DNA from 4 places in the Azospirillum himalayense genome. Region 1 is predicted to be linked to each of the others. Evidence: riboswitches for the same ligand, from Rfam matches in the RefSeq annotation. Region 1 holds a riboswitch; each other region holds the start of a gene.
The links. Region 1 has a riboswitch for thiamine pyrophosphate ahead of thiO (glycine oxidase ThiO). Riboswitches for the same ligand answer to the same signal wherever they lie in the genome.

Region 1 (7,822 bases):
CGAAAAGCCCGCCGGTCCATCGGACCACAGCGGGCTTTTTCGTTTTCAGGCCGCCCGGATCAGGGCTGTTTCTTTCGGGCCGCTCCGCCTCAGCGGAACTCCACATACTGGTCGAGCGCCACGCGCCGCATGGTCTGCACGATGTAGGGCTGCGCGTTGTGCACCGTCACCAGCCCCTTGGCGTCGCGGCAACGGTTGGCAAGGACGAACAGCATGCCGATTGCCGCGGAGTCGAGAAAGGTCAGATAACGCAGGTCCAGCCGCACCTCGGGCCGCGCGCCGATGTCCCAATCCGCCAGCAGGTCGTGGAACTTGCGGCTGTCGTCGTAGGTGAAACGCCCCGACAGCATGATCCCCTCCTGACCGTCGATGTCGGTGTAGGCGTACTCCATCGTCACATCCGCTGGCCGGTGGTGTCGGTTCTTCTCGGGCTGCGCGAGGTGGAAAGCCCCGCGCGCATTATGGGTGCACGAATTGTGAAGCCCGCGCAAGCAATTGCGCGCAAGGCCGGAGGGCCCGGACCGGTCCGCCGGGCTGGACAAAACAGCGGCACACCTATATTCGGTGGGCGCCCCGGCGGGATTCCGCGAGGGCTCCCCACCAACCCGCAAACGCCGGTGCGCCATGGTCGGCCGATCGCAGGACCATGCCGTCACGCCGCATTGCCATCGTAAAGGGAGGGTGCCGCCATGCACACCGACCGCCAGGAACCGGATCGTATCCAGGACGATGTGCCGCACCCGGCCGAACGCCCCGCCCCGCCCCGCGAGGACGGCGAGGAGGAGCGCGCCTACGGTGTTGAGCCGGAGTTCGTGGAGGAGATCGTCGAACGGCTGCACGCCGGACGGCGCGACGATCTGCGCGCCGAGCTGGACACGCTGCACCCTGCCGACATCGCCGACCTGATCGAACAGCTCGGCCACGACGACCGCGAGGCGCTGGTCGGCGTCCTGCGCCCCGACTTCGACGGCGAGGTGCTGAGCTACCTCAACCCCGATCTCCGCGAGGAGATCGTCGAGCTGTTCGAGCCGAAGGAGCTGGCCGCCGCCGTCGCGGAGCTGGACACCGACGACGCCGTCGACGTCATCGAGGACCTGGACGAGGACACCCGGCGCGAGGTTCTGGAGAATCTGCCGGCCGCCGACCGCGCGCTGGTCCAGGAGAACCTGACCTACGACGAATACACCGCCGGCCGCCTGATGCAGCGCGATCTGGTGGCGGTCCCGCAGTTCTGGACGGTGGGCAAGACCATCGATTATGTCCGCGCCACCACCGATGAGCTGCCGGAGGACTTCTACGACATCTTCGTCGTCGATCCGATGCACCGGGTGGTCGGGGCGGTGCCGCTGTCGCGCCTGCTGCGCCAGAAGCGGTCCGTCCGCATCGCCGATCTGGTGACGGAGGAGGTGGACACCATCCCCGCCACCATGGACCAGGAGGAGGTGGCGAACCTGTTCCGCCAATACGCCCTGGTCTCCGCCCCCGTGGTGGATGCCGGCGGGCGGCTGATCGGCGTCATCACCGTCGACGACGTGGTCCACATCATCGACGAGGAGGCCGAGGACGACATCGGCAAGCTGGGCGGCGTCGGCGACACCTCGATCTACCGCTCGGTGCTGGAAACCTCGCGCTCGCGCATTTCCTGGCTGGGGCTGAACCTGTTCACCGCCTTCGCGGCGGCGGGCGTCATCTCGCTGTTCGAGGCGACCATCGAACAGATCGTGGCGCTGGCCGTGCTGATGCCGATCACCGCCTCGATGGGCGGCAACGCCGGGACCCAGACGCTGACCGTGGCGGTGCGCGCCCTGGCGACGCGCGAGCTGTCGTCCTCCAACGCGCCCCGCGTGGTGGGCAAGGAGGTTCTGGTCGGTCTGCTCAACGGCGCCGTCTTCGCCACGCTGGTGGGGGCCATCGCCGCAACGTGGTTCGAGCCGATGATCGGCTTGGTCATCGGCTGCGCCATGGTCATCAACCTGTTCGTCGCCGGGCTGTGCGGGGTGCTGATTCCCATCGGGCTGGACCGGCTGGGCGTCGATCCGGCGGTGGCGAGTTCGGTCTTCCTGACCACCATGACCGACGTCATCGGATTTCTGTCCTTCCTGGGGCTGGCGTCGCTTTTGTTGTTGTGACCAACGAAAAGGGGCTTGCCAAAGGCGGCTCTCTTCCGGATGATCCGGGCATTGGCTGGGGTGCCGTGCGGGATGCGCTCGCGCGGCTGAGATCACACCCATCGAACCTGTCTGGATAATGCCAGCGAAGGGAGCCGCCGCATGGTATCCGCGCCCTTATTTCATTCTGATTCCGCAAAACCCACCGTCGCCGTGATCGGCGCCGGGGTGATCGGCCTGTCCATCGCCTGGAGGCTGGCCGCCGCCGGCTGCCGGGTCGAGGTCTTCGACCGCGGCGCCGCCGGCCGGGGCGCCAGCCACGCCGCGGGGGGCATGCTCGCCGCCTGCGTGGAAACCGAACCCGGCGAAGAGAACCTTCTGCCGTTGACCCGCGCCTCGCAGGACCTGTGGCCCGCCTTCGCGGCGGAGCTGGAGGCCGCTTCCGGCATGGCGGTGGACCTGCGCGGCGAAGGCACGATGGTCATCGCGTTGAACGCCGACGATGCGGCCAAGGTGCGCTTCCTGCACGACTTCCAGACCAAGCTCGGCCTGCCGGTGGAATGGCTGAGCGGGGCGGAGGTGCGGCGGCGCGAGCCCTATCTCCAGCCGGGCGTCGCCGGCGCGCTGTTCTGCGCCGGCGACCATCAGGTCGACAACCGCAAGGTCGCCGCCGCCCTGCACGCCGCCGCCCTGCGGGCCGGCGCCGTCGTGCACGAGTACGCCGAGGTGTCCCGCATCGAGGTCCGCGGCGGCCGGGCCGTCGGCGTCCAGGTCGGCGACCGGTTGTTCGAGGCCGACCGGGTGGTTCTGGCCGCCGGGGCGTGGTCGGGCTGGATCGACGGGCTGTCCCCGGCGGTGCGTCCGCCGGTGCGCCCGGTGAAGGGGCAGATGCTCTGCCTGCGCATGGACGCCCGGCTGCCGCTGCTGCGCCATGTGGTGTGGACCCCCGGCACCTACCTGATCCCGCGGCTGGACGGGCGGCTGCTCGTCGGCGCCACGACGGAGGAGCGCGGGTTCGACGACCGGCTGACCGCCGGGGGCCAGTTCGCCCTGCTGGAAGGGGCGTGGCGCGCCCTGCCGGGCATCGCCGAGCTGCCCATCGAGGAGGCGTGGGCCGGTTTCCGTCCGGGGACCCGCGACGACGCCCCGATCCTCGGCCTCTCGGAGGTGGAGGGGCTGGTCTACGCCACCGGGCACCACCGCAACGGCATCCTGCTGACCCCGGTCACCGCGGATTCGGTGGCGAGGCTGGTCCTGACCGGGGAGGCCGATCCGGTGATCCGTCCCTTCGCACTCGACCGTTTCGCCCAGCCCAAGGGAGCCGCGGCATGAGCGCCCGCATCCGTGTCAACGGGCGGGAGGAGGACCTCGCCGTCCCCACCGTCGCCGCCCTGCTGGCCGGGCGGGGGATCGCCGCGGGCACACGCGGGGTCGCGGTCGCCCTGAACGGCGCCGTCCTGCCGTCCCGCCGCTGGGACGAGACGCCCCTGTCCGCGGGCGACGCCCTGGAGATCATTCGCCCCGTACAGGGCGGCTGAGCTTTCCACCCGCCGCGCCCTCTCGATCGTTATTCCCGCAAAGGCGGCGCCCAATCCCTCTCCCGTCCCGGGAGAGGGGGCCCGCGCAGCGGGCGGGTGAGGGTCATGCGAGGATCAAGGCGCTGATCCTTGGCGGCACCCTCACCCTTCCCACGCTTCGCGCGGGTCCCTTCCCTCTCCCGGGGCGGGAGAGGGGATATCAATTATCGAGGAAACATCCATGAACGACACGCTCACCATAGCGGGCCGTGAGTTCCGCTCGCGCCTGTTTCTCGGCACCGCCGGCTACCCGAACCAGCAGGTCATGCTCGACGCGCTGGAGGCCAGCGGCAGCGAGCTGGTCACGCTGGCCATCCGCCGCATCAGCCTGGACGGCTATTCGGAAAGCCTCGTCGACGTCATCGGTGACCGCGCCGGGCTGCTGCCCAACACCGCTGGCTGCCTGACCGCCAAGGAGGCGGTGCTGACCGCGCAGCTTGCCCGCGAGGCGCTGGGTGTGGACTGGATCAAGCTGGAGGTCATCGGCGACCGCGAGCTGCTCTACCCCGACGTCGAGGAGCTGCTGCGCGCCACCGAGGAATTGGTGGCCGACGGCTTCACCGTTCTGCCTTACTGCAACGACGATCCGGTGACCTGCCGCAAGCTCGCCGATCTGGGCGCGGCGGCGGTGATGCCGCTGGGCGCCTTCATCGGCTCCGGCCTGGGCATCCGCAACCCGCACGCCATCGAGACGATCTGCGCGCGCAGCCCGGTGCCGGTGGTCCTGGACGCCGGGATCGGGACGGCGTCGGACGCCGCCCTGGCGATGGAATTGGGCTGCGCCGCCGTCCTGCTGAACACCGCCGTGTCGAAGGCGCGCGATCCGGTGCGCATGGCGGCGGCGATGCGCGACGCGGTGGCGGCGGGGCGGGCGGCCCGTCTGGCCGGGCGCATGCCGAAACGCGCCTTCGCGGAGGCGTCGAGCCCGCAGCTCGGCTTGATCGGAACGTAAGGCTGGCGCAGGGTAGGGCCATCTGATTTCACCCACCCCCGAAAACGATCAGAGAGACCCGAGACGTGCCCAAGACCTTCGAACCGCGCGATCCGGACTGGGAGACGCGCTGCCGCGCCAGCTTCGCGCTTCAGCCGATCTGCAAGACGCTGGGGATCGAGCTGACGCGGCTGGAGCCCGGCTTTTGCGAGATGCGCCTGCCGTTCCGCGCCGACCTGACGCAGCAGCACGGCTTCTTTCACGCGGGCATGGTCAGCACGCTGGCCGACAACGCCGGGGGCTACGCCGGCTACACGCTGATGCCGGCGGGCAGCGAGGTCCTGGCGGTGGAGTTCAAGGTCAATCTGATGGCGCCGGCCAAGGGCGAGGTGATGATCGCCCGCGCCCGCGTGTTGAAACCGGGCCGCACCCTGACCGTCACCAGCGTCGAGATCTCGATGCTCGACGGCGGGATGGAGAAGGACTGCGCCATCATGCAGCAGACCCTGTTCTGCCAAGCCCCCGCCTGACCCGCCCCATCCCCTTCCATCCGATCCAGGAGGTTCGCATGCCGCTGTCGCGTCTTTTCGGTGCCGCGTTGGTCGCGGGCGCCGCCACCGTCGCCCTGGCCCAGCCGGCCCTTGCCCAGAAGAAGGAGCCGCCGGCCTGCGGCGCCGTGTCCTTCCGCGCCATCGCCCCCGGCGCGCCGGACGGCGAAACCGACGCCGGCCTCTACAAGTCCCGATTCGGCAAGATCGAGGTGAAGGCCGAGGTCAAGGGCGGGCAGGCCACCAACTACTACATGGTGCTGAACGGCAAGCGCATCGACGCGTCGGCCAACCCGCCCAAGGCCGCCGATTCCTGCCTGAAGTCCAAGAGCGTCAAGCTGCCCTACCAGAAGCAGGCGGCGGGCGCCTGCACCGGCAACCGCTTCCGCGTGGTCATCGACCGCTCCGGCAAGCAGCCGGTGGCCCTGTTCTTCGGCCTGCACGGCGACGATTGGGCCTATTGCAGCGGCACGACGCTGGAAAAGGGCGCCTGACGAGACCTGTAGGACGCGACCGGGAGACCGCGCATGACCGGCACCATCGCCCATCTGTCCGCCGCGGGGCTGTTCCTGCTGCTGACGCATTTCGGCATTTCCAGCACGCCGCTGCGCGCGGTCCTGGTCGGACGGCTGGGCGAGAAGCCCTATCTCGGCCTCTATTCGCTGGTCTCGGCGCTGGCCTTCTGGTGGCTGGTGGCGGCCTACAAGGCGGCGCCCCATGTGCCGCTGTGGCCGCCCGCCGGCGGGTTGGCCTGGGTGCCGGTCCTGCTGGTGCCGGTCGCCCTGTTCCTGCTCGTCGCCGGCCTTACCACCCCGAACCCGACCTCGGTCGGGCAGGAGAGGCTGCTGACCGGCGACCGGGAGCCGGTCCGCGGCATCCTGCGGGTGACGCGCAACCCGTTCCTCTGGGGCGTCGGGCTGTGGGCGGTCGCCCATATGGTGCCGAACGGCGATCTCGCCTCGCTGATCCTGTTCGGCACGCTCGCCCTGCTGGCGCTGGGCGGCAGCGTCCTGATCGACGCGAAGCTGGCGCGGCGGCTGGGGGCGGCGTGGGACCGCTACGCCGCCCGCACCTCCAACCTGCCCTTCGCGGCGATCCTGGCCGGGCGCCAAAACCTCGCCTGGAAGGAGATCGGCTGGTGGCGCCCGGCGGTGGCTCTGCTGCTCTATGGCGGTCTGCTGCACCTGCACCGGATGCTGTTCGGCGTGTCGCCGCTGCCCTGGTGACGCTCCGCCGTCATGCTCAGAAGGTCATGCCGCGCACCTGATCGCGCAGCGTGTTGCGGGCGGTGTCGGCTTCCTTGCGGGCGGTGGTCAGCTCGCGGGACAGACCGTCCAGGCGGGTTTCCTGCTCGCCCATCTTGGCGATGGTCCGCTTGAACAGGTCGCTGTCGCGCGGCAGCGTGGCGAGGTTCTGGCGCAGCCGCTCCTGCTCCTTGCCGATCTCCGCCTGTTCGCGCTCCAACTCGCCGACGCGGCGCTCCTTGTCGGCGACGGCGCCGCGCAGCGTCGCGACCTTTGCCAGGGCCTCGCGGGCCGGAGGCGGCAGCTCCGTGGAGGAGGCGTAAGCCCGGACCTGCTCCGGCGACATTTCCGAGATGCCGAAGCGTTCGATCCGCGGGCGCTCCAGCGCGACGGCCAGGGTCACCGTCTGGCCGGCGGGCACCGCCACCGGCAGGCGGTAGGCGTCGGCCGTCAGGTCGGGGGCGGTCCCGCCCGTTGCCCCGCCGGTGGGCTGCACGAGTTCCCAGCCGGAACGCCGCGGGTGCTCGACGATGACGGTGCGGTCCTCGCCCGCCGCGCCGGCGATCCGATAGGTGGTGGTCTGGCGGTCGGTCACGGTCAGTTGCAGCACCCCGTCGGCCAGGGTGGCGCGGGACAGGGTGCGGCTGGGCTGCTCGGAGCGGTCCACCGTCACCGCCTGATCCACCGCGAAGCTGAGGATTCGGCTCTCGCCCGCCGGAAGCGTGGCCAGCCGCGCGTCGCCCACATAGGCGGCTGCCCCGCCCAGCCGCTCATAGAGCGTCAGCACGCCCGGCGGCAGGCCGGTTTCGCCCGAGTCGCCGTTGCTGAGGCGCAGCGCGGCCAGCGGATGGCGCGGCTGGGTGTTGGGCTGGTAGAGCGACAGCCGCTCCGCCGGGATGGCGCGGGCGGTGATCGGCATCATCATCGTGCCGCCGTTGGCCAGGGTCACCGGCTGCGGGTAGCGGAACAGCACCTGCGCCGTCGCCTCCGTGCTCTCGGCGGGGGTGGTCTCCGCCGCGCGCTGGGGCATCGCCCCGGCGAAGGGTGCGCTCATGGCCGGTGCGGGGGCCGGCGGGGGCGGGGCCGCCATGGCGGTCGGGGCGCCGGACTCGGCGGCGGCGCGTGAGCGGACGGCCGAATCCTGCGCCTTTGCCATCACGTCGGCGGCCACGGCGCCCTCGTCGGGGGGCGGCAGGACGCGGCCCAGAACCTCCACCGGCACCTCCGGGCGGTTCACGAAATAGGCGGAGTAGAGCGCCTGCCGGAAGGTGACCGGGTTGCCCGACGCCACCGACAGCTCCACCCCCTTCCAATCGTCGCCGCTGAGATTCTCCAGCACGGCCCAGCCCTGCAGGTCGCCCGTGCCGCCTTCAGCCCCCTTCACCGATTCGGGCAGGGTCAGGCGGTAGGTCGC
Region 2 (7,822 bases), on a different contig from region 1:
GACCCCCGCGGCCCGGCCGTCCTCGACCAGGATGCGGCGGACGGGGGTGCGCAGCCGCACCTCGCCGCCTTTGGCGCGGATCGCCTCGACCAGCGCATCGGCCAGCCGCTGCGATCCACCCTCCGGATAGGCGCCGCCGTTGAAGACATAGCCGAAGATCGGCGCCATCTGGGTGGCGCCCAGCCGCTCCGGCCGATCCGACAGGTAGCCGGTCAGGCTGGACAACAAGGCGCGGGCTCCGGCGTTGGGCACATAATGCTCCAGCATCTCCAGAAAGCTGCGGTCCTGCCAACGGAAGGCCTGTGGGCACTCCAGCGGATAGGCGCGCATCGCCGCGACGTCGCGCGGGATGTGGGGGAGGCCGGTCTCGGCGCAGCCGCGGTAGAGGTCGCGGTAAACCCCGCGCATCTCCTCCAGGAAGGCGGCGGCCCCGGCGGCGCTGCCGGGATGCTCCCGCGCGATCAGGGCGGCCAGCGCCGCGGCGTCGTTGGGCAGCGGCTCAAGGACACCGCTTCGGACGATGCCGCGGCTCACCGGCTGCCAACGCACCCGCTCCGCCACGCCGACCGTGCGCAGCAGATGCCCGACCGGACCGTCCGCACGGGTGCCGCTGACGTCGTGCACGCCGGCGTCGAAGATGAAGCGGCCCGTCGTCCCGTCGCGCAGCCGGACCTTGCGGTCCCAGGAGGAGCAATAGCCGCCAGGGCGGTCGTGCGCCTCCAGAACGGTGACGCGAACCCCGGCCTCCGCCAGCAGGGCCGCCGCGGTCAGCCCGCCGATGCCGGCGCCGACAACGACGACACCATTCTTTTGTCCGAGGACGGCGGGCGCGGGCCAGGGGTGAGGCTCCCGCTCGGCCAGCCGGCGGGCGACGGCCCGGTTGACCAGCCAGTCCGGCAATCGGCGGCTCCCCAGCAGGCCGGCCAGCGTGGCGAGGGCGGAGGTGAAGACGCCGACCTCCGCCGCGACGGCGAAGCCGGCGGCGCCGGCCAGGAAGACCACGCCCCACAGCGCGGTGACCGCCTTGTTGACGGCGACGAACTGCGGCAGGTGCCACAGACCGGGCGGTGTCGTCTCGCGGGCATAGGGCAGGGTGAAGGGACGGCCCAGCGCGAGCGAGGCGAAAGCCATGCCGGCCAGGGCGAGATGGATGACCAGACCCATGTGCTCCAGCGGCCCGGTGAGCAGCAGCGCGGCGAAGAAAGCGACCGCCACCAGTTCCGGCGCCTTCAGCGAACCCCGCCGCCGGTCATGGGCGCAGAGCGTCAGGCTGAGCAGCAGGGCCGCCAGCGCGGACGCCGGATGGCCCGCCGGCTGGAGGACGCCGAAGGCGATCCAGGGCGAGACGCCGACGAGGATGCGGATCGATTGGAGCATAGGCTTTGACGGGAGCATGGCGGACCCTTGCGGTGGTGACGCCCGCCAGACTGTCCAACGCATCGGCCGGGGCCAGCGCCGATCCGCGAAAGGCCGGCTTCGCTTCGCCAAACGCCCGAACGTCGATTCACGAAGCGTGAAACGCCGGCGTCCCGCGGGCGCAACTGCGCGGGCCAGACCTGCGGTTGCGGCATTGGGCAGGGTTCAGGTTGCTCATATACTGTGCAAACATGACCCAAGCCGCCGCTCTTCCCGCTGCCACCGCCAGCGACGACACCCGCCGCGCCATCGGCTGCTTCCTGCTGGCCATCTTCCTGTTCGCGGGCATGGACACGCTCATCAAATATCTGAGCGGCGGCTATCCGGTGGCGCAGCTCATGTTCGCGCGGTCGGTGGTGGCGGTGGTGCTGGTCGGCGGCATCTCGGTGGCGCGCGGCGGCTGGGGCGGGATGCGCACGCGGCGCCCGATCGCCCACGTCTTCCGTTCGCTGGCCGGGTTGCTGTCGATGGGCTGCTTCTTCTACGCCTTCAAGCACCTGCCGCTGGCCGAGGTCTATGTGCTGAGCTTCGCCGGGCCGCTGTTCATTACGGCGCTGTCCATGCCGCTGCTTGGCGAGCCGGTGGGATGGCGGCGCTGGGCGGCGGTGCTGGTCGGGTTCGGCGGCGTGGTGGTGATGGCACGCCCGGAGGCCGACGCGCCGCTTCTGCCGATCCTCGTCGGTGTGGCCGCGGCCTTCTTCTACGCGCTGGCGATGATCGCGGTGCGCGGCCTGTCGCGGACGGAGAGCAACACGGCCATCGTCGTCTATCTGCTGCTGACCACCACGGTGGTGAGCGGCGTGGCGGCGATCCCCGACTGGGTGCAGCCGGGCGGGTTCGACCTCGGGCTGATGCTTCTGGTCGGCACGCTGGGCGGCGCGGCGCAGGTGCTGATGACCCAGGCCTTCCGCCTGGGCCGCGCCGCGGTGGTGGCGCCCTTCGAGTATACGGGGATGATCTGGGCGACCCTGCTCGGCTTCCTGGTCTTCGGCGACGTGCCGACCCCCACCGTGTTGGCCGGGGCGGGGATCATCATCGCCAGCGGGCTCTATATCCTGTATCGGGAAACGCTGCGCCGCGGCGGCTGACGGGTCAGGCGGCGGCGGGAAGCGCCACCCCGCCGTCGATGACGAGCGGGGAGTCCGTCAAGGCGATGATCCGGCTGCGCTCCAGCACGCGCCGGATTCGCGGCGGGTGATTCTCGAAGGCAATGGCGCCGCCGCGGTCGAGCACCGCGTTGCGGAGCGCCAGCAGAATGCCGATGCCGCAGGAATCGAGGAACTCCACCCGTCCCAGATCGACGCGCAGGGTCAGGGCCTGCGCGTCCGCGGCGCGGCGGAGCAGGGGCGTCAGGCCGGGCAGGGCTGCGTGGTCGATCCGCCCCGACAGGACAGCGCGCAGCCCGCATCCGCCCTGCGCCGTGGCGAAGGGGTGCAGGACGACGGTGCTGTGCGACGGGGTGGCCCGCATGCTTCGTGACGACTTTCCGGTTGGGGCGACGGTCCAGCGCGGGCCGGGAGCGGCGGAAGGAACCACGGGAAGCGCGACTCCCCGGTGTCTGTTGCGTTGCGAAATTGTGAAAAGGCGCCGGGCCGCCGCTTGACAGCCGCGCGCCGGGCTCACACTGTGCACACGAACGGCTGGGGTGCCTGCCGCAAGGCGGGCTGAGACCACACCCATCGAACCTGATCTGGGTCATGCCAGCGAAGGGAGCCAAGCGTTCGAGGCTGTGCCGCCGCTACACCCCTGGCCTCCTCGTCCTCGCGCGGTTCTTCGCCGGGCAGGAGGAGACACATCCATGCGGCGCTTCCTTTCCATCCTCTCGGCAACGGCTTTTACGGCGGCCTTTTCGGCGTCCCTCCTGTCCGGTGCGGCGCTGGCGGGCGAGGCCTCGGTCCCCGTGCTGGTGCCGCTGACCGGCTTCCTGTCGCTGGAGGGGACGAGCCAGCGCAACGGCGCCGTCCTGGCGCTGAAGGACGCGCCCGCGGGTGTGGCGGTGCGGTCGGAGGTGATCGACACCGGCACCTCGCCGGAGGCCGCGGTCACGGCGCTGGAGCGGGCGGCGGGCGGCAAGGTCACCGCGGTGGCGGCCAGCATGCTGGGCACGCAGATGCTGGCGATGCTGCCGCTGGCCCAGGATTACGGCATCCCGCTGATCACCGTGTCGGGCACGGCGAGCATCACCGAGCAGGGCAACCCCTGGGTCTTCCGCTTCTTTCCCGGCGACGCCGTGACCAAGGAGGCCCACGCCCGCTACGTGACGGAGGAGTTGGGCAAGAAGCGCCCGGCGGTAATCTACCAGACGACGGCCTACGGGCAGAGCGGCAAGGCCCATCTGGAGCAGGCCTTCAAAAAGCTCGGCGTCGAGCCGGTGTTCGAGGAGGGGGTGGACCCCGCCGCCAAGGATCTGCTGCCGGTCCTGACCAAGGCGCTGGCCGCCAAGCCCGACGTGCTGGTGCTGCATCTGCATTCCGGCCCGACCGCCCTGTTCATCCGGCAGGCGGCGGCCAACGGGGTGGCGGTGCCGATCGTCGCCGGCTCCGCCATGCACCAGCCGAGCACGGCGGCGCTTCTGGAGCCGGCCGAGCTGAAGGGCGTCTGCGCCGAGACGGCGGCCTCGCCGGTCTCCGGCGGCAGCCCGGAGGTGGAGGCCTTCACCGCCGCCTACCGCGCCGCCTTCAACGCGGAGCCGGATGCCTTCGCGCTCGGCCAGTATGACGGCATCCGCATGGTGCTTGCGGCGGTGCAGGGCGGTGCGGACAGCGCGGAAGCGGTGCGGAAGGCCCTGTCCATCGGGACCCACCGGGGCCTCGCCATGACCTACAAGTCGGACGGCAAGGGCAACATGGCGCATTCCGCCGTGATCGTCTGCTACGACGGTGCCTCGCGTGTGCCGGCGATCGCCAAGCGGTACGACAACGTCACAGGCGTGGTGACCGGGGCGGTGAAGTGAGCAAGCCTTGATCACCCTGCAACTTCTCGTCAACGGCCTGGCCCTGGGCGCCGCCTACGCGCTCGTCGCGCTGGGCTTCGTGCTGGTGCTGAACGCCACCGCGGCGGTGAATTTCGCGCAGGGCGATCTCGTGATGGCCGGCGGGCTGCTCGGCGTGGCGCTGGCGCCCTATCTGCCGGGGTATCTGCCGCTGCCCGGACTGCTTCTGCTGCCGGTGGTGCTGGTGCTGATGGCCGGGCTGGGGCTGCTGCTGGCGGCGGCGGCCTATCTGCCGCTGCGCCGCCGCCCGCCGGTGGCGGTCTTCATCAGCACCATCGCGGCGGGCATCATCCTGCAGAACGGCGCCTCCGTCCTGTTCGGGCCGGAGCCGCGGGCGGCCCCGCCGCTGCTGAGCGGGGGGACGCTGGACCTCGGCGGGCTGGTGGTGGCGGAGCAGTCGCTGGCGATCATCGCCGTAGCGGCGCTGCTGATCGCCGGGCAGCAGTGGCTGTTCGGGCGGACCCAGCTCGGCCGCCGCCTGCGCGCCACGGCGCAGGACCCGGAGATGGCGCGGGCCTGCGGCGTGCCGGTGGCGGCGATGATCCTGATCACCTTCGCGCTGGGCACCGCCTTCGCCGGAGCGGCGGGGCTGCTGCTCGCCAACCGCTACTTCGTCACGCCGACGGCGGGCGGCGACCTGATCCTCAAGGCCTACATCGCCGTGACCATCGGTGGCTGGGGCTCCGTCCCCGGAGCGGTGGCCGGCGCGCTGCTGATCGCGCTGTTCGAGGTGGGGGTGTCGTCGGTGCTGTCCTATCCGGTGGCGCTGGGGCTGCTCTACGCGACGCTGCTGGTCATCCTGCTCGCCCGCCCTCAGGGGCTGTTCGGTGAGGCGGCGCGGCGCCGTGCGTAAGGGCGTGCGCAAGTTGCGGGCGCTGGCCCCCACCCTGACCCTCCCCCGCTGGGCGGGGGAAGGAATGATGCTTGCGGTGCTGGTGGCGTACGCGCTGCTGTACGCGTCGCCTTACGGGCTGCGCGTGCTGACCGTGGCGGGGGTGTACGCGCTGGCCGCCATCGGGTTCCAGATCGTGTTCGGGCTGGGCGGGGCGCTGTCGCTGGCTCACGGCGCCTTCTTCGGGATCGGGGCCTACGCGACCGGCATCCTGGGCAGCCAGTGGGGGTGGGGCTTTGCCGCGACCTTCCCGGTGTCGCTTCTGGTGCCGCTGCTGCTGGCCCTGCTGGTCGGGCTGCCGGTGCTGCGGCTGGAATCCCATTACTTCGCGCTGGCGACGCTGGGCATCGCGCAGGTCGTCCATTTGCTGGCGGTCAACAGCCCCGGCCTGACCGGCGGCGCCAACGGATTGCCGGGGGTGCCGGGCATCGTCCTGTTCGGCTGGGCGGTGCCGCGCGGCCTGCCGCTGGCGGCGGTGGTCTGGGGCTTCGTGGCGCTGGGCGGGCTGGTGGCCTGGAGGCTGGCGCGCGGGCGCTGGGGGCGGGCGCTGACGCTGGTGCGCGACGACCCGCTGGCGGCGGGAACGCTGGGTCTGGACGTCGGCGGGCTGCGGCTGGCCGCTTTCGCGCTGAGCGCTGTCTATGCCGGGGCGGCGGGCGCCTTGGCCGTGCACACCCAGCGCGTCGTCTCGCCGGAGGTGCTGGAGTTCCCCGTGATGGTCTCCGTCCTGACCATCGCTGTGGTCGGCGGGCGGGGGCGGGTGGCCGGGGCGATCCTGGGTGCGGTGCTGCTGCTCCACCTGCCGGAGTGGTTCCGCTTCCTGGAGCGCAGCTATCTGATCGTCTACGGCGTGGCGCTGCTCGCCACCATCGTGCTGGCGCCGCATGGGCTGACCGGCCTGCTCGACCGGCTGTTCCCGACCCGCCCGGCGCCGGAGCCGAAGCCCGAAGCTCCGCCGGAGACGGCCATCCCGACGGGGCCGCTGTTGCGGGTGGAGGGGCTGACCAAAAGCTTCGGCGGGGTGCGGGCGGTGGACGGCGTGTCGCTGATGCTGGAGGCCGGGACCATCACCGGGCTGATCGGCCCCAACGGTTCCGGCAAGACAACGCTGGTCAACCTGATCTCCGGCCTTGAGAGTCCGGATGGCGGGCGGGTGCTGATGGGCAATGTGGATTTGGCGGGACAGCGGCCCGACCGCATCGCCCGCGCCGGGATCGCCCGCACCTTCCAGGCGGTCAGCCTGCCCGAGGGCGCCAGCGTCCTGGCCGCCGTGGCCGCGGCGCGGCTGGAGCGCGACGGCTCGATCGCCGAAGCCGAGGCCCACGCCTTGTGGGCGCTGGAGCGGCTGGGCGCGGCGGACCTCGCCGCCAAGCCCTGCGCCGGACTGCCCGCGGCGCTGCGCCGCCGGGTGGAACTGGCCCGCGCGCTGGCCCGCCAGCCCGCCGTCCTGCTGCTCGACGAACCGGCGGCGGGGCTGACCGACGGGGAGAAGGCGGAACTGGCCGGTCACCTGCGCGCCATCGTCACCACCGGCACCGCGCTGCTGGTGGTGGAGCACGACATGGGCTTCCTGCTGCCGCTCGCCGGCCATGTGCTGTGCCTGGATCAGGGGCGCCCGCTCTACGCCGGCCCGCCGGAGGGGGTGCGCAGCGATCCCGCCGTGGTCGCCGCCTACCTGGGGGAGGGGGTATGACGGGGACTCCCCTGCTGCAGGTCGAGGGGCTGACCGCTGGCTATGGCGGGGCGGTCGCCGTGGACGGCCTGTCGCTGTCCGTGGCGGCAGGCGAGGCGGTGGCCCTGCTTGGCGCCAACGGGGCGGGCAAGTCGACGCTGCTCAAGGCCATCCTCGGCCTCGTCCCGGCGATGGGTGGGCGTATCCGACTGGCGGGCGAGGAGATCGGCGCCCTCGCTCCGGAACGGCGAGTGCGCCGCGGCCTGGGCTATGTGCCGGAGGGTCGGCGCGTCTTCCCCGGCATGAGCGTGCGCGACAATCTGGAGGTGGCGAGCTGGCTGGGCCGGGCCGAGCGCGTCCGCGACCTGGAGCGCGTCTTCGCCCTGTTCCCGGCGCTGGAGGGCAAGGCCGAGGAGCGGGCTTGGCGCCTGTCCGGCGGGCAGCAGCAGATGCTGGCGGTGGGCCGCGCGCTGATGGGCCGACCGCGGGTCCTGCTGCTCGACGAGCCCTCGCTCGGCCTGTCGCCCAAGCTGGCGGGAGAGGTCTTCGCCGCCGTCCGCGCCATCGCTGGAACCGGAACGGCGGTTCTGGTCGCCGAGCAGAGCGCCGCCCGCGCCCTGTCCGCCGCCGGGCGCGTCGTATTGCTGCGCCTTGGCCGGGCGGTTCATGACGGACCGGTGGAAACCCTTCCCGGCGACGCGCTGCGCGACGCCTTTCTGGGCGGCTGACGGGCCGGGGAACCGGTTGCCGAGGGCGGCGCCGGACGCAATTCGGCATTGCGGCAACAGGCCGGGATCTTTGTCGTGACTTTCTCGTCTTGCGCTTGCCGATCCCGGATGGCGGGGCTAGC
Region 3 (7,822 bases), on a different contig from region 1:
GCCGCCGGGCCGCCGCCGCATCACCGGCAACACCGCGCGGCAGACGTTGTAGGTGCCGAGCAGCGCCCCATCCACCTGCCCCCGGTAATCCGCCCAGTTGGTGTCCCAGAACAGCTTGCGCTTCTCCGGGTCGAAGGCGTAGGGGCGGAAGGCATTGTTGACCACCACGTCGATCTTGCCGAACTCCTCCGCCGTGCGCTCCACCATGCGGTTCACCGCCTCGGCGTCGGTGACGTCGGCCTGGACCGCCCAGGCGTCGCCGCCGGCTTCCCGGCAGGCCGCCGCCACCGCCTCCGCCGCGTCGGCATTTTGCAGGTAGTTGACGGCGACCGCCGCCCCCTCCGCCGCGAAGGCATTGGCGATGGCCGCACCGATGCCGCGGCTGGCGCCGGTGACGAGGACGGTCTTGTCGCGGAAATCCATGGCGGGCCAAGCCTTCCTTACTCGGGGATCAGGTCGGACCGGACCAGCGCGCCCATGTCGAGGTCCGCCGCGATCAGGCCCAGTTGCTTGAAGGTGTCCGCCCCCTTCTGCATCAGCGCCGGATCGAAGTGGCCGAGGCCCTTGGCCTTGGTCGTCTCCGACACGCTGGAGGCGTTGCGAAGCTTGATGATGGCGAGGTTGGTGGCCTCGTCGCGGCCGTTGATGGCGCGGGTCACGGCGAGGCGGGCGGCCTCCTCCGGCTCGGCGATCATCCAGGCGGCGCTGTCGCGGTAGGCGGCGAGGAAGCGCTTCAGCACGTCCTTCTTGGTGCGGTAGGTCTCCTCCGTCACCACGAAGATGTCGGAGGGCAGGTTCAGCGTGTCCTTGACCTCGATGACGTTGATGTCCTTCAGCCCTTTCTGGAGCCCGACATGCAGACCCGTGTCGGTCGCCGCGGTGGCGTCCACCTGACCCTGGATGACGGGGGCGAAGTTCAGCAGGCCGGTCACCTCGATGGTCACGTCCTTCTCGCTCAACCCCACCTGATGCAGCAGCACCTGGAGGTTCTGGCGCGTGCCGCTGGACAGGCTGTAGACGCCGATGCGCTTGCCCTTGAGGTCTTCGGGCTTGGTGATGTTGCGCTCCTTCGGCGACACCACGTTGAAGACGTTCTGCGGGTAGATGTTGTAGATGGCGATCAGCTTCTCGCCCTTGTCGAGGGCGAGGTAGAAGGAGGCCGGGTCGGTGAAGGCCACGTCGGCCTGCCCGGTCAGCATGTTCTGGATGGCCGAGCCGCCACCGGTCCCCGGCACATAGCCGAGATCGATCCCCTTGGCCTTGAAGAAGCCCTTATCCGGCTCGGCCAGCAGGTTGGTGATCTCGCTGATCGGCTGGCTCCAGCCCGCCACGGTCACCTTGTCGAGCGCCAGCGCGGGGGAGGACAGCAGGAAGGCGGAAACGGCGACGGCACCCAAAGTGCGCAGGAACCCGAACATCGTGTGATTATCCTTTCCACGGACGGCGCAGCAGCCACCGTTCGAGCCCGGCGGTGGCCTGATAAACGATCATGCCCAGCACCGTGATGACGATGAACAGGGCGAACATCATGGTCGAATCCATCATCCCCTGCGCTGCGATGATCGAGGCGCCCAACCCCTGCCGGCCCCCGATGAACTCGCCGACGACGGCGCCGACCAGCGCCAGCACCACGGCGACGCGCAGGCCCGCCAGGATCACCGGCAGGCCGGAGGGGATCTTCAGGCGCAGCAGGGTTTGCAGGCGCGTCGCCCGCAGCATCCGGAACAGCTCCCGCTTGTTGGGATCGACCTGCTGAAGGCCGGTCATGGTGTTTTCCAGCAGCGGGAAGAAGCAGATCAGCGCCGTGATGACGACGGTGGAGGTCATGCCGAAACCGAACCAGACGATGAACAGCGGCCCCAGCGCCAGCTTCGGCACCACTTGGCTGGCGAGGATGTAGGGGTAGAACAGGCGGCGCAGCACCGGCACCTCGCCCAGCAGCACCCCGGCGAGGAAGCCGATGGTGCAGCCGGCGGCGAGGCCCATCGCCATCTCCGCCGTGGTGACCCAGAGATGCGGCAGCAGATAGCCCCCGGCCAGCCCGTCCCACAGCGTGCGCAGCACCGCCGAGGGCAGCGGCACCACCAGCGCCGACACTCCCGCCACCCGGCAATAGACCTCCCACCCCGCCAGCAGCAGGACGAGCAGCAGGGCGGAAGCGAGGCGCACCATCACGACGCGCGCTCCAGCGCCGCTCGGTCGGGTTTGCCATCCATGGCGTGGCGCAGCTCCAGGCACAGGGCGTTGAAGCGCGGGCCGTAGCGGACGTCGCGCCCGCGCGGGCGGGCCAGCGGCACCGGCAGGGCGTGGCGCAGGTGCCCGCCCTCCATCACCGCCACCCGGTCGGCCAGATAGACCGCCTCCGCGATGTCGTGGGTGACGAACAGCACGGTGGTGCGGTGGCGGGCGCAGAGCTTCAGCAGGTCGTCCTGCAACTCCTCCCGCGTGATGGCGTCGAGCGCGGCGAAGGGCTCGTCAAGCAGGAGCAGCGGCGGCTCGGTGACCAGCGCGCGGGCCAGCGCGACGCGGCTCTGCTGCCCCCCCGACAGCTGGCTGGGGTAGCGCCCTTCGAGTCCGGACAGGCCGACGAGGTCCAACAGCTCCTCCGCCTTGCGGCGGTCCGCCGGCTGCGGGCGGCGTGTCAGCGACACCGGCAACAGCAGGTTGTCGAGCACCGTCCGCCACTCAAGCAGCGTCGGGGCCTGGAAGACGAAGCCGACCTGGGCGCCCGGCCCCCGCACCGGCTCCCCCTGGATGCGGACGCTGCCGGTCGAGGGGGCCAGCAGCCCGGCGACCAGCTTCAGCAGGGTCGTCTTGCCGCAGCCGCTGCGCCCGACCAGCGCGTGGAACTCGCCCTCCCCGATGGTCCAGTCGATGCGGTCCAGGATGGTGCCGCCGCTCGGGACGCCGTAGCCGGCCTGTACGATGCTGACGAAGCTCATGGCCGGGCGCCTCAATCCGTGTAGGGGGCGAAGGTGTCCGCCGCCCGTTCCGCCGAGCCTTCGATCTCGGTCATGGTGACGAGGTCCAGCAGGTTGAACCGCCCGTCATGGTGCCAGCCCGCCTCCGGCGCGGTCATGCGGCCGAGCGCGCAGAGGCGCGTCACCCCCACGGCTCCCAGCGCCCCGGCGAGCATGAACAGCTCCTCCGGTGCGGCGGCGATGCCCACGGTCTGGAGGAAGGCGCGGTAGGGCGCCAGCCCCGGCACCGCGTCGGCCAGCCGGTCCACCGCCACCACCGTCACCGTGCGGTTCAGCCCGCAGGGCGAGAGGCCGTCTGCGGCGTCGGTGTAGGCGACGGCCCAGCTTCCCGCCGGATCGCCGAGCAGGGCACGGCTGGGGTCGGCAAAGCCCTTCGTCTCCTCCGCGTTGCGCCAGGACGCGACGCCGCCCGCCTCGCCCATCGACAGGGGGCGGCGCGGGAACTTGCTGCCCAGCGCGTCCAGCTCGTGCGCCAGATAGCCGGCGAACTCCCGCGGCGACACCCGCCCGCCGCGCTCCACGAAAAAGGTCTGGGGCGAGTAGCAGCCCTGCTGGTCGTAGCGCGCCACGTCGTAGGCCGCCTGCCGCGCCACCGCGCCCGCCTTCCCGGCGTCGAGCGCGGAGCGGGCGACCATGCCGAAGCTGATCTTGTGGCCGTAGGGCAGGAAGCGCGTGGTGATCGGCACCCGCGCCCGGATGGCCTCCAGCGCGTCGTTGCCGCCATAGGCGACCACCGTGTCGGCGCGGCCCAGCCACGCCCGCTCCGTCGCCGCGTCGCCGCCCTTCCACCAGACGATGGCGATGCAGTCGGCCAGTTGCGGGTCGATCTCCGCCAGGATCTGCGCGAACCAGCCGGCGAACAGCGGCTCGGCGCTCGGCAGCTTGCCGACCGTGCCGGCCTTCACCAGCAGGCCGGAAATCAGGCTCCACAGCGGCAGGCCCGGCACGTTGCCCGCCCAGACATGCAGCAGCAGCTCCGGCCCGAAGGCGCGGGCAAAACCGCCCTTGGGCACGGGCTGGAAATCGTCGAGCACCGCCGGGTTGGCGAAATCCTCGGCGATGAACTTCCGCAGCTCCGGCCCGCGGAAGGTCTTCAGATAGCCGGTCAGCCCCAGCCGGACCATCTCCCCGTCGTAGCCGGTGACCAGAGGCAGCAGACGTTCGGCCTTTCGCCGCCACGGGTCGTCACGGTCGAGCAGCCGGGCGACGGCGCGGTCGATGGCGGCGGCGATCTGTGCGACGGTGCGGCTTCTCAGGTAAGTCCGCGCGTTCGTCCGCACCCGCGTTGCCAATTCAGCGATCTGCGCCTCGCTCAGCACCGGCACCGCGACGTCGAGCGTCTCGGCGCCGCGCCGGAAGGTCAGCGTCCGCCAGTCCACGGCGTCGGCGGACAGCCCCGGCAGATGCCCGGCGCGCTCCATCAAGCCAACGGTCATGAGGCCCGCGCCGCTTTGAGGAAGTCCTCGACCGCCATGGAGCAGCCCTTGGCGTCCGCCCCGTCGGCCCGCCCGAGAAGCTGGAAGCCGCCCTCCACCTCCACCCCCGCGTCCTCGGTCAGGATGGCGGAGGCGCAGTTGAAATGGGCCAGATCGTGATGGACCAGCACGCCGACGCTGCCGCGCGGCACCTCCTGCCCGGTCAGCGGGTTGATGACACGGCTGCGTATCCAGTGCGGGCCGGACTTCACCGACGGGCAGGTCTCGTTGCCGTCGTCGTAGAACTGGGTGCTCAGCTCGGTCATGCCGTACATGTTGATGCACAGCCGGCGCGGCACGCCGAAGGTCGCGGACAGGCGGCCGTAGAACTCCTCCGCCGCCATCTCCCGCGACTGGCCCTTGAAGCCGCCGGTGTCGAGGATGCGGCTTCCCGCCGGCAGGGCGAAGCTCCGCCCCCGCTCGGCCAGCGCGTCCATCAGATGCACGACGCTGAAGCTCGCCCCCAGCAGGGCGTAGGGCTCGCCGGTTTCCTCGGCGTGGGACAGCGCCGCGATGGCCCCGTCCACGTCCAGCCCCGCGTCGGAGACGAAATAGCGGCTCTCATCCGTCCCGAACGCGCTCTTGGCCAACGCCAGATAATGGGCGAGCGAGGAGTTGGGCATCGCCTGCTCGGTCGGGAACAGGATGCCCATGCGCAGCCGGTCCCATTCACCCATGAAACGGCGGCGGAAATTGACGGTCATCGAGCGGTCGTAGACCGCCAGCGTCGGGTGGTGGCTCTTGCCGCGCACGCCCTTGGTGGTGCCGCTGGTCATGAAGACGTGCGGGCATTCCTCCGGCGGGCGTCCGCTCAGCGTCAGGTCCTTGAAGGCGCTGATCGGCACGGCGGGCACGTCGCGCCAGCTCTTCACCGTGCGCAGGGTGCGCGCCCGCTGGGTGGCGAAGCGGCGGTAGGGGGCGTTGGTCTCGAACTGGTGGGCGAAGACGGCCAGCGCCATACGGTTGAACGCCTCCTCGTCCGCCTCTCCGGCGGCGATGAAGGCCAGCAGGTCTTCGACAAGTCGGGCTTCGGTCACGTCCGCACACACCTTTTGCAGCGCCAACAAACTGTTGCCGGGACAAGCGGTGTCTGGATGGAATGGGGGTACGCCGTGCCGCCCTTCAGTCCCGTCCCTACGCCGGTATGACCCGGATCAGGTTCGATGGGTCACCGCGTTGTCCGGATGAAAGCGCCGGACCGGCGGAGTCTCAGCCTCCTAGCGAGGCCCCCCAGGGAACATTCGCAAGCTAAGGGACCGGCCCCCGCCCGTCAAGGAGGTCGGGTTAACGAACGGAAGCATTGCCTTTGGAGCCCCTCTCCCGTCCCGGGAGAAGGAAGGGTGAGGGTACCGCCGAGAATCGGCGCCTTGATCCTTGCATGACCCTCACCCGCCCGCTCCGCGGGCCCCCTCTCCCGGGGCGGGAGAGGGATTTGACGTCGAATGCGACGCCCCCGCCCGTCAAGGAGGTCGGGACCGAAGGCGACCAACGCCGCCCGTGGCAGCCCCACAACCGCCGTGATAGGATCCGCGCCCGCGGGCGGCTGAAGCCGGCGGCAGAACGGGGAACGGCATGGTGAGGATCGACGACTGCACGCTGGTGTTCGCCGACACGGCGAACCACGCCCTGGTCGAGATGGCCATCCGCGACAGCATCGCCGCCTGCCGCTTCTCCAGCGTCCTGCTGCTCTCCGACAGCGACCCGAAAATTCCGGGCGTCGATTTCCACCGCATCGCCCCGATCCACGACATCGACGACTATTCGGACACGATCAACGTCCGCCTGCGCCGGCTCGTGACGACGGGTCATGTCCTGATCGCGCAGTGGGACGGCTTCGTTGCCGACCCGCAGGCCTGGACGGAGGAGTTCCGTGCCTTCGACTACATCGGCGCCCGCTGGGGCTGGTACCAAGACGGCATGACGGTGGGGAACGGCGGCTTCTCCCTGCGCTCCGCCGCCCTGCTCGACCGGCTGCGCGACCTGCCCTTCGAAGCCGGCATCCCCGAGGACCACGTCATCTGCCGGACCGAGCGCCCGGCGCTGGAGAAGGCCGGCATCCGCTTCGCCCCGGAGGCGGTGGCCGACCGCTTCGCCTTCGAACGCACGCCGGTGCCGGGACCGGCCTTCGGCTTCCACGGCCTGTTCAACTTCGGCAAGGTGCTGGGCGACCGCGCGCTGGAGGAACGAATCGAGGTCATGGACGGCCCGCTTCTCGACAGGCGCGACTACACCGACCTGATGACCAGCCTCGCGCTGTCCGGACGCAAGGCCCCCTTCACCTCCATGGTCCGCAAGCTGGTGGCGCGGCGGGACGAGACGTTCCTGCGCTCCCAGATCACCGAATGGACGACCGGCGTGCAGCGGGATTATGTGCTGGCCCTGGCCGACGCCGTGCAGACGACGGCGGCGCCGGGGTCGCGCTGGCCGGCGGTGGCCGCGCCGCAACGCCGCCAGCCGAAGATCTACGACTGCTTCACCTTCCACAACGAACTCGACCTTCTGGAGCTGCGCTTCCGCGAGCTGTACGACACGGTCGACCAGTTCGTGATCGTCGAGGCCAAGCAGACCTTCACCGGCGCGCCCAAGCCCCTGCATTTCATGGAGGAGCGCGACCGCTTCCTGCCCTTCCTGGACAAGGTGAAGCTGGTCGTCGCCCCCGACTTCCCGGAAACCGACAATCCCTGGGTGCGCGAGCGGGCGCAGCGGAACGCCATCGCGCTCGGGCTGGACAAGGTGGAGCCGGACGACATCGTCGTCGTCTCCGACGTGGACGAGATTTTGCGCGCCCGCTCGGTCGCGTCGCTGCGCGACAGTTCGGCGATGATCGCCGGGTTCCGCGTGCCGCTGTTCTACTTCAAGGTCAACTTCATGAACGTGGAGGGCGAGAACTTCTCGGTCTTCCCCGTCGCCGTCCGCGGGCTGATGGCCCGGATGACCACGCCGCAGCAGATCCGCGAGAGCCGTGGCACGCTGGACCGCTACACCCCCGAGACGCGTCCGCCCTACGTGGACATCCTGCCCCACGCGGGCTGGCATTTCTCCTACATCGGCGACGACGCCGCCATCCGGCACAAGATCCAGAGCTTTTCGCACCAGGAGCTGAACCGCGACGACATCCTCGACGGCATCGACGTGCCGCGCTTCCTGGCGGAGGGCAGCGACCTCTTCAACCGTCCCGGCTACCGCTGGCAGTCCGTGGAGCTGAACGACTATTTCCCGGCAAACCTCCTGGGGGAGCGCGAACGCTGGGCGGACTTCATCGCCGAGGAGGTCGGCGGCCGGGTCACCTGGAAATAGCCGGCGCTCTTTGCCCTACACCTCCCGCCGCAGCAGCGACAGGGCGGCCATCGCCATGACCTGCGCGGA
Region 4 (7,822 bases), on a different contig from region 1:
CGCCGGTGAACGGCGCGGCTCAGGGAAGGGACAGAACCAGACCATGACGACCACCGATCCCCGCGCGCTCCTGACCGACATGTTCCGCGCCGCCGTCGCCTCGGCGCAGCCGGCGCTGTGCGTGCCGCCGCATCTTCCGGAACCGCCGAAGGGGCGCACGGTCGTCGTCGGCGCCGGCAAGGCCGCGGCCTCCATGGCGAAGGCGGTGGAGGATCACTGGAAAGGGCCGCTGTCCGGTCTGGTCGTCACCCGCTACGGCCACAACGTGCCCTGTGAGCGGATCGAGGTGGTCGAGGCGTCGCACCCCGTCCCCGACGAGGCGGGCCAACAGGCGGCAAGGCGCATCCTCGACATCGCCGCCTCGCTCGGCCCCGACGACCTGATGCTCTGCCTGATCTCCGGCGGCGGCTCCGCCCTGCTTGCCCTGCCGGCGCCGGGCATCAGCATGGCCGACAAGCAGGCGGTGTCCAAGGCGCTGCTCCGCTCCGGCGCGAACATCACCGAGATGAATTGCGTGCGCAAGCACCTGTCCGCGATCAAGGGCGGGCGGCTGGCCGCCGCGACCAAGGCGCGGGTGGTGTCCCTGGTCATCTCCGACGTGCCGGGCGACGACCTGTCGGTGATCGCCTCCGGCCCCACCGTCCCCGACCCGACCAGCTACGCCGACGCGCTGGCCGTGCTGGAGAAGTACGGCATCACCCCGCCGCAGCCGGTCATGGACCATCTGCTGGCCGGGCGCGACGAGAGTCCGAAGCCCGGCGACCCGCGGCTGGAGCGCGTCAGCACGATCCTGGTCGCCACCCCGCAGATGGCTTTGGAGCGCGCGGCGGAGGTCGCCCGCAAGGCCGGCGTCACCCCGGTGATCCTCGGCAACGCCCTGGAGGGTGAGTCGCGCGAGGTGGCGCTCGTCCATGCCGGCATCGCCCGCCAGATCGTCGAGCACGACCAGCCCGCGGCCAAGCCCTGCGTCCTGCTGTCCGGCGGCGAGACCACGGTGACCGTGCGCGGCAAGGGCCGCGGCGGGCGGAACGCCGAGTTCCTGCTGGCGCTGACCGTGGCGCTGGACGGCATGAAGGGCGTGCACGCCCTGGCCGCCGACACCGACGGCATCGACGGGACGGAGGACAACGCCGGCGCCCTGCTCACTCCCGACACGCTGGCCCGCGCCGCCGAGGCCGGCGTCAACGCCAAGGAACGGCTGGCCGACAACGACGGCTACAGCTTCTTCAGCGCGCTCGGCGACCTGCTGGTGACCGGACCGACCCTGACCAACGTCAACGACTTCCGCGCGGTTCTGGTCGTGTAAGCGGTGAGGCGCCGCCGGCCGATTTGATATATCACTTACGGCCAGAGCGGCTCCCGCTCACGAAAATTTGTTGATGACCTCACGGATTATCCGCCACACTCACCGTCAAGGCATCACGAATATGGCGTCTGGCATGCCAACAGCATGCAGCCGGGCTGCCCCGTTCGAAGGATAAAGCGAAGCGGTCGGGCACCGAACGCACCCCGCGCGCGCCAGGACAAGAACGAGATCGCGGACCATCCGGGAGGAACCATATGCGCCAAACCGGTGCGCAAAGCGCCCTGCCTGTCGGCGGGCGTTGGATGCAGTTGCTTGCCGGCGTCATCTGCATGTCGATGATCGCCAATCTCCAGTACGGGTGGACCCTCTTCGTCGAACCCATCGACGACAAGCACGGCTGGGGCCGTGCGGCCATCCAGGTGGCCTTCACCATCTTCATCGTCACCGAAACATGGCTGGTGCCCGTCGAGGGCTGGTTCGTCGACCGCTTCGGCCCGCGGATCGTCGTGCTGTTCGGCTCGCTGCTCTGCGCCGCCTCCTGGGCGCTGAACGCGGTGGCGGACTCGCTGCTCGTGCTCTACGTGGCGGCGGCCATCGGCGGCATCGGGGCGGGCGCCGTCTACGGCACCTGCGTGGGCAACGCGCTGAAATGGTTCCCCGACCGGCGCGGTCTGGCCGCCGGCATCACCGCGGCGGGCTTCGGAGCCGGTTCCGCCCTGACGGTGGTGCCCATCGCCACGATGATCGAGACCTCGGGCTACGAGGCGACCTTCATGGCCTTCGGTCTGGGACAGGGGCTGGTGGTCTTCGCTCTTGCCTGGCTGCTGGTCGCCCCGCCCTCCGCTCCCCTCGCCCGCGGCGGCTTCGCCGCACCGCCCGCGCAGCGGCAATACACGCCGAGCCAGATGGTCCGCACCCCGGTCTTCTGGGTCATGTACGCCATGTTCGTCATGGTGGCCGGCGGCGGGCTGATGGCGACGGCCCAGCTCGGCCCGATCGCCCAGGACTTCGGGCTTGCCCACGCGCCGGTCAGCATCCTCGGCCTGACCCTGCCCGCCCTGACCTTCGCCCTGTCCATCGACCGGGTGCTGAACGGGCTGACCCGCCCCTTCTTCGGCTGGGTGTCCGACCACATCGGGCGCGAGAACACCATGTTCATCGCCTTCGCCATCGAGGCGGTGGGCATCGTCGCGCTCAGCCTCTACGGCCGCGACCCGGTGGCCTTCGTGCTGCTGACCGGTCTGGTCTTCTTCGCCTGGGGCGAGATCTACAGCCTGTTCCCGGCCTGCTGCGCCGACACCTTCGGATCGAAGTTCGCCGCCAGCAACGCCGGGCTGCTCTACACCGCCAAGGGCACAGCGGCGCTGCTGATCCCCTTCGCCAACATCATCGCCGACGCCACGGGAAGCTGGCATGCCGTCTTCCTGCTCGCCGCCGCGGTCAACGCGCTGGCCGCGGTGCTGGCGCTGTTCGTCCTGCGCCCGATGCGCAACCGCATGGCCGCCGAATCGCTGGGCGCGCGCAGCGGCCGGAGCGTGACGGCAACCTCCTGACGCTCTCTTCCCCTCCCCCCGCTTGGGGAAGGAGCCGAAGCGAGGGGGCGCCCGCGAGGGCGTCCCCTTTTCGATTCAGTTGCTATTCCGCAGCCTGCCCCTCCTCCAGATAGATCTCCCCGCCCTTGGCGCGGAAGCTCTCCGACATCTCGGCCATGCCGGAGTTGGCGTAGTCCCGCACCTCCTGCGTGATCTTCATCGAGCAGAACTTCGGCCCGCACATCGAACAGAAATGCGCGACCTTCGCCCCCTCCGCCGGCAGGGTCTGGTCGTGGAAGCGCTCCGCCGTCTCCGGGTCGAGCGACAGGTGGAACTGGTCGCGCCAGCGGAACTCGAAGCGGGCGCGCGACAGGGCGTCGTCGCGTTCCTGGGCGCCGGGATGGCCCTTGGCGAGGTCGGCGGCGTGGGCGGCGATCTTGTAGGTGACCACGCCCACCTTGACGTCGTCGCGGTCCGGCAGCCCCAGATGCTCCTTCGGCGTGACGTAGCAGAGCATCGCCGTGCCGAACCAGCCGATCATGGCGGCGCCGATGGCGCTGGTGATGTGGTCGTAGCCGGGCGCGATGTCCGTGGTCAGCGGCCCGAGCGTGTAGAAGGGCGCCTCGCCGCACAGCGCCAGCTGCTTGTCGACGTTGGCCTTGATCTTGTGCATGGGCACATGGCCCGGCCCCTCGATCATCACCTGGACGTCGTGCTTCCAGGCGATCTTGGTCAGCTCGCCCAGCGTCTCCAGCTCGGCGAACTGGGCGGCGTCGTTAGCGTCGGCGATGGAGCCGGGGCGCAAGCCGTCACCCAGCGAGAAGGCGACGTCGTACGCCTTCATGATCTCGCAGATCTCCTCGAACCGCTCATAGAGGAAGCTCTCGCGGTGGTGGGACAGGCACCATTTCGCCATGATCGAGCCGCCGCGCGACACGATGCCGGTGGTGCGCTTGGCCGTCAGCGGGATGTGCGCCAGACGGATGCCGGCGTGGATGGTGAAATAGTCCACCCCCTGCTCCGCCTGCTCGATCAGCGTGTCGCGGAAGATCTCCCAGGTCAGGTCCTCGGCCTTGCCGCCGACCTTCTCCAGCGCCTGATAGATCGGCACGGTGCCGATGGGGACCGGGCTGTTGCGCAGGATCCATTCGCGGGTGGTGTGGATGTTGCGGCCGGTGGACAGGTCCATCACGGTGTCGGCGCCCCAGCGGATCGACCAGACCATCTTGTCGACCTCCTCCCCCACCGAGGACGCGACGGCGGAGTTGCCGATGTTCGCGTTGATCTTGGTGAGGAAGTTGCGGCCGATGATCATCGGCTCCGATTCGGGGTGGTTGATGTTGGACGGGATGATCGCCCGCCCGCGCGCCACCTCGTCGCGCACGAACTCCGGCGTCACATGGTCGGGGATGGAGGCGCCGAAGTCGTCGCCGTCCCGCGCCACCGCCTCGGCCAGCCGCTGGCGGCCCAGATTCTCACGGACGGCGATGTACTCCATCTCCGGCGTGACGATGCCGGCGCGGGCGTAGGCCATCTGCGTGACCGCCCGGCCCGGCTTGCCGCGCAGCGGGCGGCGCCCGGCGCGATCGAAGACGGGCACGGCCCGCGTCTCGCCGACGCGCAGCCCGTCGTCCTCCGGACGGACCTCGCGGCCCTCATAGGCCTCCACGTCGCCGCGGGCCTCGATCCAGGAGCGGCGCAGCTCCGCCAGGCCGCGGCGGATGTCGGTCTGCACGGCGGGGTCGCTGTAGGGGCCGGAGGTGTCGTAAACGCGCACCGGCGGCTCGCCGCCGCCGACATGGATGTCGCGCATCGCCACGCGCAGGTCGGGGAAGCGCTCCCCGGCCACATGGACCTTGCTGGACGACGGCAGCGGGCCGGTCGTCACCGAGAAATGGTCGGACGGCGCGGCCTTCTGGGAAGCGGGGGGAAGAGTGTCGGGCATCTGCAGTGGATCTCCATCGCACATAGGATCGTTGGAGACCCGGGTGTGACGGAGCGGCAGAACGGATGACCGGAGCGGTCCCCAAAAAGGGGTGCGCGATGGGGATGCGCGTGACCGTGGCCCGTTTGTTCCTGTCCCTACGCCGGTACGACCCGGATCAGGTTCAAAGGGTTCGGCGCCTTACGGCATCATCTCAGCCCCGTGCTATGGGGCTCCCCTTGGAACGTGGCCATGCTGAACCATCCGCCCCACCCACGTCAATGCGATTCACGGTCCGATTCACGGCGAATCCAACCCGACCAACGCAATTGACGCGATTCTGGTATCCATTATCTGGTATACAAAATCCTATTGCGCAGCCTGAGCCGGGCGACTATGCTGCATCACAACAACAAGAAGCAACGCCCCCTCCCGAGTGCCCGGAGCCCGTCCCATGCTCGAATCCCAGATGATCGCCTTCGTCGCCCTGGCCGGCCTGATGGGCCACGGCCTGACCCTGCTGATGCGGGAGGACGACGAGTGGAACGCCGATCCGCAGGACGAGCAGCCGGACGGTCTCTGGTCGTCGGACCGCTTCAACCAGTCCGGCGAGGGCCACAACCGTCCCTTCTTCCTGGACTGAAAAAAGGCCGCCGCGCGGGATGCGCGCGGCGGCCGTCATTCGAGACAAGAAACCTGAAGTTTCGCGGGCCGATCAGTGGCCGGGCTGCACCGCCAGCCCACCCGCACCCTGCTGGGCGGCGAGTTCGGCGTTTCGGGCGTGATGCTTGCGCAACATGGGCCGCAGGACCGCGATGGCGCAGAAGGCCGCGATGAGGTCCATGGTGGCGCAGATGTAGAGCACGGTCGCCCAGGTGCCGGTGGCTTCCATCAGCAGGTTGCCCAGCGGGACCAGCAGGGCCGCGACGCCCTTGGCGCAGTAGAGCACGCCGTAGATCTTCGCCGCGTGCTTGGTGCCGAAGGTGTCCGCCGAAGTCGCGCTGAACAGGCTGTACACTTCGCCCCAGGCCAGGAACACCAGACCCGACAGGATCAGGAACATGATCGGGTCGTGGCCGAAGCGGCTGAGCATCAGAATGCCGAGGCCTTCGAAGGTGAAGGCGATGAACATCGTCGCTTCACGGCCGATATGGTCGGAGACGAAGCCGAACAGCGGACGGGAGATGCCGTTCATCACGCGGTCGAGCATCAGCGCGAAGGGCAGAGCCGCCATGGTGATGCCGAACAGGCTGATCGGGGCTTCCTTCACGCCCAGATCATGGGCGATCACGCCGAGCTGGGCCACCGCCATCAGACCGCCCGAGACGGTGCAGATGAACATGAGCATCATGACCCAGAAGACCGGCGTCTGCAGCGCTTCCTTCAGCGTGTAGTCGCGGCGGGACTGCAGGACCTTGGTCGAGGCCTTCACCTGATCCTTCTGCGGGGCGCGCAGGAAGAAGGCGGCGATGAGGATGATCGTGCCCTGCAGCAGGCCGAACCAGAAGAAGGTCGCCTGATAGCCGGAGGAGTGGATCATGTTGGCGATCGGCAGGATCGTCACGGCCGAGCCGGCGCCGTAACCGCCCGCGGTCAGGCCGACGGCGAGGCCGCGCTTGTCCGGGAACCACTTCAGCGCGCTGTTGACGCAGGTGGCGTAGACGCAGCCGACGCCGATGCCGCCGATGGCCGAACCGACATAGAGCATGCCGAGCGAGCCGGCGTAGCTGTCGATGATCCAGGAAAGGCCGGTCATCACGCCGCCGAAGGCGACGATGGCGCGGGGGCCGTAACGGTCGATGAAATAGCCTTCGATGGGGGTCAGCCAGGTCTGGACGACGACGAAGACGGTGAAGGCGGTCTGGATCGAGGCGCGGGTCCAGCCATGGGTGGCCTGGATTTCCGGCACGAAGAGCGTCCAGGCGTACTGGATGTTGGCCGCGGCGACCATGCAGACGATGCCGACGACGATCTGCATCCAGCGCGCGCCGTCGGAGATGGGCGCCTGCGAGCCGCCGGAACTGTTAAAAGCTGGCCTCTGGGATTCTGTCGATCCAACCATCATTCCCTCCCGTGGGATTGCGACGCTTTGATACCGGGCATGAGGGTCCCCTTGGGCGGGCGAGCGGCGTCCGAGCGAGCGTCCGCATCGCCGCGTCATGGGCGGCCTTGTTCCGTGCCGATGTGAGTCATGGTTCAATGGTGCGCTGGAGAGCCGGTCACGCCGTCCCTGCGTTCGTGGCGCTCCAGATACGGCATATGGTATGCCAGAGACATGATTGTTGGCAACACGAACTTTTGGCGTGTTGCGCTTTTCATCCAAAAATTTTTCGGGCTTTCGAAAACCGGACGATCGGGAGGGTCGGCCCCGCCCTGAGGACGGGACCCGATGGCGCTCAATGCGGTCGCGGAACGGAGAGGACGAACGGTCTCAGGTGGCCGCGGAGGTGGCGCGGGACGAGGCGGTGACGGCGAGCGCCGCGATGGCCGCCGCCAGCGGAACGAAGGACACCCACAGCACCGAATCCCAGCCGAAGGCGGCCAGCAGCCCGCCAGAGGCGAAGGACCCCACCGCCATCGTGCCGAACACGATGAAGTCGTTGAGCGACTGCACCTGGGTTTTCTCCTCCGGCCGATGGCACTCCAGAACGAGCGCGGAGGCTCCGAGAAAGCCGAAGTTCCAGCCGACTCCCAGCAGGATCAGGCTGACCCAGAAATGCGCCACGTCGACACCGCCCAGCCCCACCACGGCGGAAGCGGCGATCAGGCCCAGGCCGGCGAACACGATCCGGGACGCGCCGAAGCGCTCGACCAGACGCCCGGTGACGAAGCTCGGGGCGTACATGGCGATCACATGCCATTGCAGGCCGAGGTTGGACACCTCCTGAGACAGGCCGCACAGCCGCATCGCCAGAGGGGCCGCCGTCATGATGAAGTTCATCAGCAGGTAGGAGACGACCCCGCACAGCACGGCGGTGACGAATCGCGGCTGGCGCGCGATGACGCCGAGCGGCCGGCCGCCGGCGGACTCCGCCGCGGTCGGCATCGGCAGCCGCACCC

Region 2: it holds a riboswitch for thiamine pyrophosphate, as region 1 does, so the genes downstream of both, ACFPMG_RS18355 (ABC transporter substrate-binding protein) here and thiO (glycine oxidase ThiO) in region 1, are expected to answer to the same signal.
Region 3: it holds a riboswitch for thiamine pyrophosphate, as region 1 does, so the genes downstream of both, ACFPMG_RS21180 (LuxE/PaaK family acyltransferase) here and thiO (glycine oxidase ThiO) in region 1, are expected to answer to the same signal.
Region 4: it holds a riboswitch for thiamine pyrophosphate, as region 1 does, so the genes downstream of both, thiC (phosphomethylpyrimidine synthase ThiC) here and thiO (glycine oxidase ThiO) in region 1, are expected to answer to the same signal.

Annotation. Positions count from the first base shown of each region.
Region 1 is NZ_JBHSLC010000096.1:80,150-87,971, forward strand. It holds gene ACFPMG_RS27180 (STAS domain-containing protein) at 90-392, opposite strand; gene mgtE (magnesium transporter) at 690-2,129, shown strand; TPP riboswitch at 2,176-2,279, shown strand; gene thiO (glycine oxidase ThiO) at 2,271-3,440, shown strand; gene thiS (sulfur carrier protein ThiS) at 3,437-3,646, shown strand; gene thiG (thiazole synthase) at 3,867-4,637, shown strand; gene ACFPMG_RS27205 (PaaI family thioesterase) at 4,703-5,146, shown strand; gene ACFPMG_RS27210 (hypothetical protein) at 5,185-5,658, shown strand; gene ACFPMG_RS27215 (NnrU family protein) at 5,692-6,390, shown strand; gene ACFPMG_RS27220 (hypothetical protein) at 6,407-7,822, opposite strand, start outside.
Region 2 is NZ_JBHSLC010000036.1:138,285-146,106, forward strand. It holds gene ACFPMG_RS18340 (phytoene desaturase family protein) at 1-1,377, opposite strand, end outside; gene ACFPMG_RS18345 (DMT family transporter) at 1,608-2,504, shown strand; gene ACFPMG_RS18350 (STAS domain-containing protein) at 2,509-2,886, opposite strand; TPP riboswitch at 3,048-3,145, shown strand; gene ACFPMG_RS18355 (ABC transporter substrate-binding protein) at 3,215-4,369, shown strand; gene ACFPMG_RS18360 (branched-chain amino acid ABC transporter permease) at 4,377-5,261, shown strand; gene ACFPMG_RS18365 (branched-chain amino acid ABC transporter ATP-binding protein/permease) at 5,254-6,993, shown strand; gene ACFPMG_RS18370 (ABC transporter ATP-binding protein) at 6,990-7,700, shown strand.
Region 3 is NZ_JBHSLC010000045.1:114,471-122,292, forward strand. It holds gene ACFPMG_RS21155 (3-oxoacyl-ACP reductase) at 1-423, opposite strand, end outside; gene ACFPMG_RS21160 (ABC transporter substrate-binding protein) at 441-1,418, opposite strand; gene ACFPMG_RS21165 (ABC transporter permease) at 1,426-2,172, opposite strand; gene ACFPMG_RS21170 (ABC transporter ATP-binding protein) at 2,172-2,942, opposite strand; gene ACFPMG_RS21175 (acyl-CoA reductase) at 2,954-4,417, opposite strand; gene ACFPMG_RS21180 (LuxE/PaaK family acyltransferase) at 4,414-5,493, opposite strand; TPP riboswitch at 5,570-5,699, opposite strand; gene ACFPMG_RS21185 (DUF5672 family protein) at 6,029-7,753, shown strand; gene ACFPMG_RS21190 (acetylornithine deacetylase/succinyl-diaminopimelate desuccinylase family protein) at 7,769-7,822, opposite strand, start outside.
Region 4 is NZ_JBHSLC010000119.1:2,047-9,868, reverse strand. It holds gene ACFPMG_RS33645 (glycerate kinase type-2 family protein) at 44-1,306, shown strand; gene oxlT (oxalate/formate MFS antiporter) at 1,561-2,859, shown strand; gene thiC (phosphomethylpyrimidine synthase ThiC) at 2,942-4,783, opposite strand; TPP riboswitch at 4,900-5,012, opposite strand; gene ACFPMG_RS33630 (hypothetical protein) at 5,217-5,405, shown strand; gene oxlT (oxalate/formate MFS antiporter) at 5,478-6,740, opposite strand; gene ACFPMG_RS33620 (MFS transporter) at 7,194-7,822, opposite strand, start outside.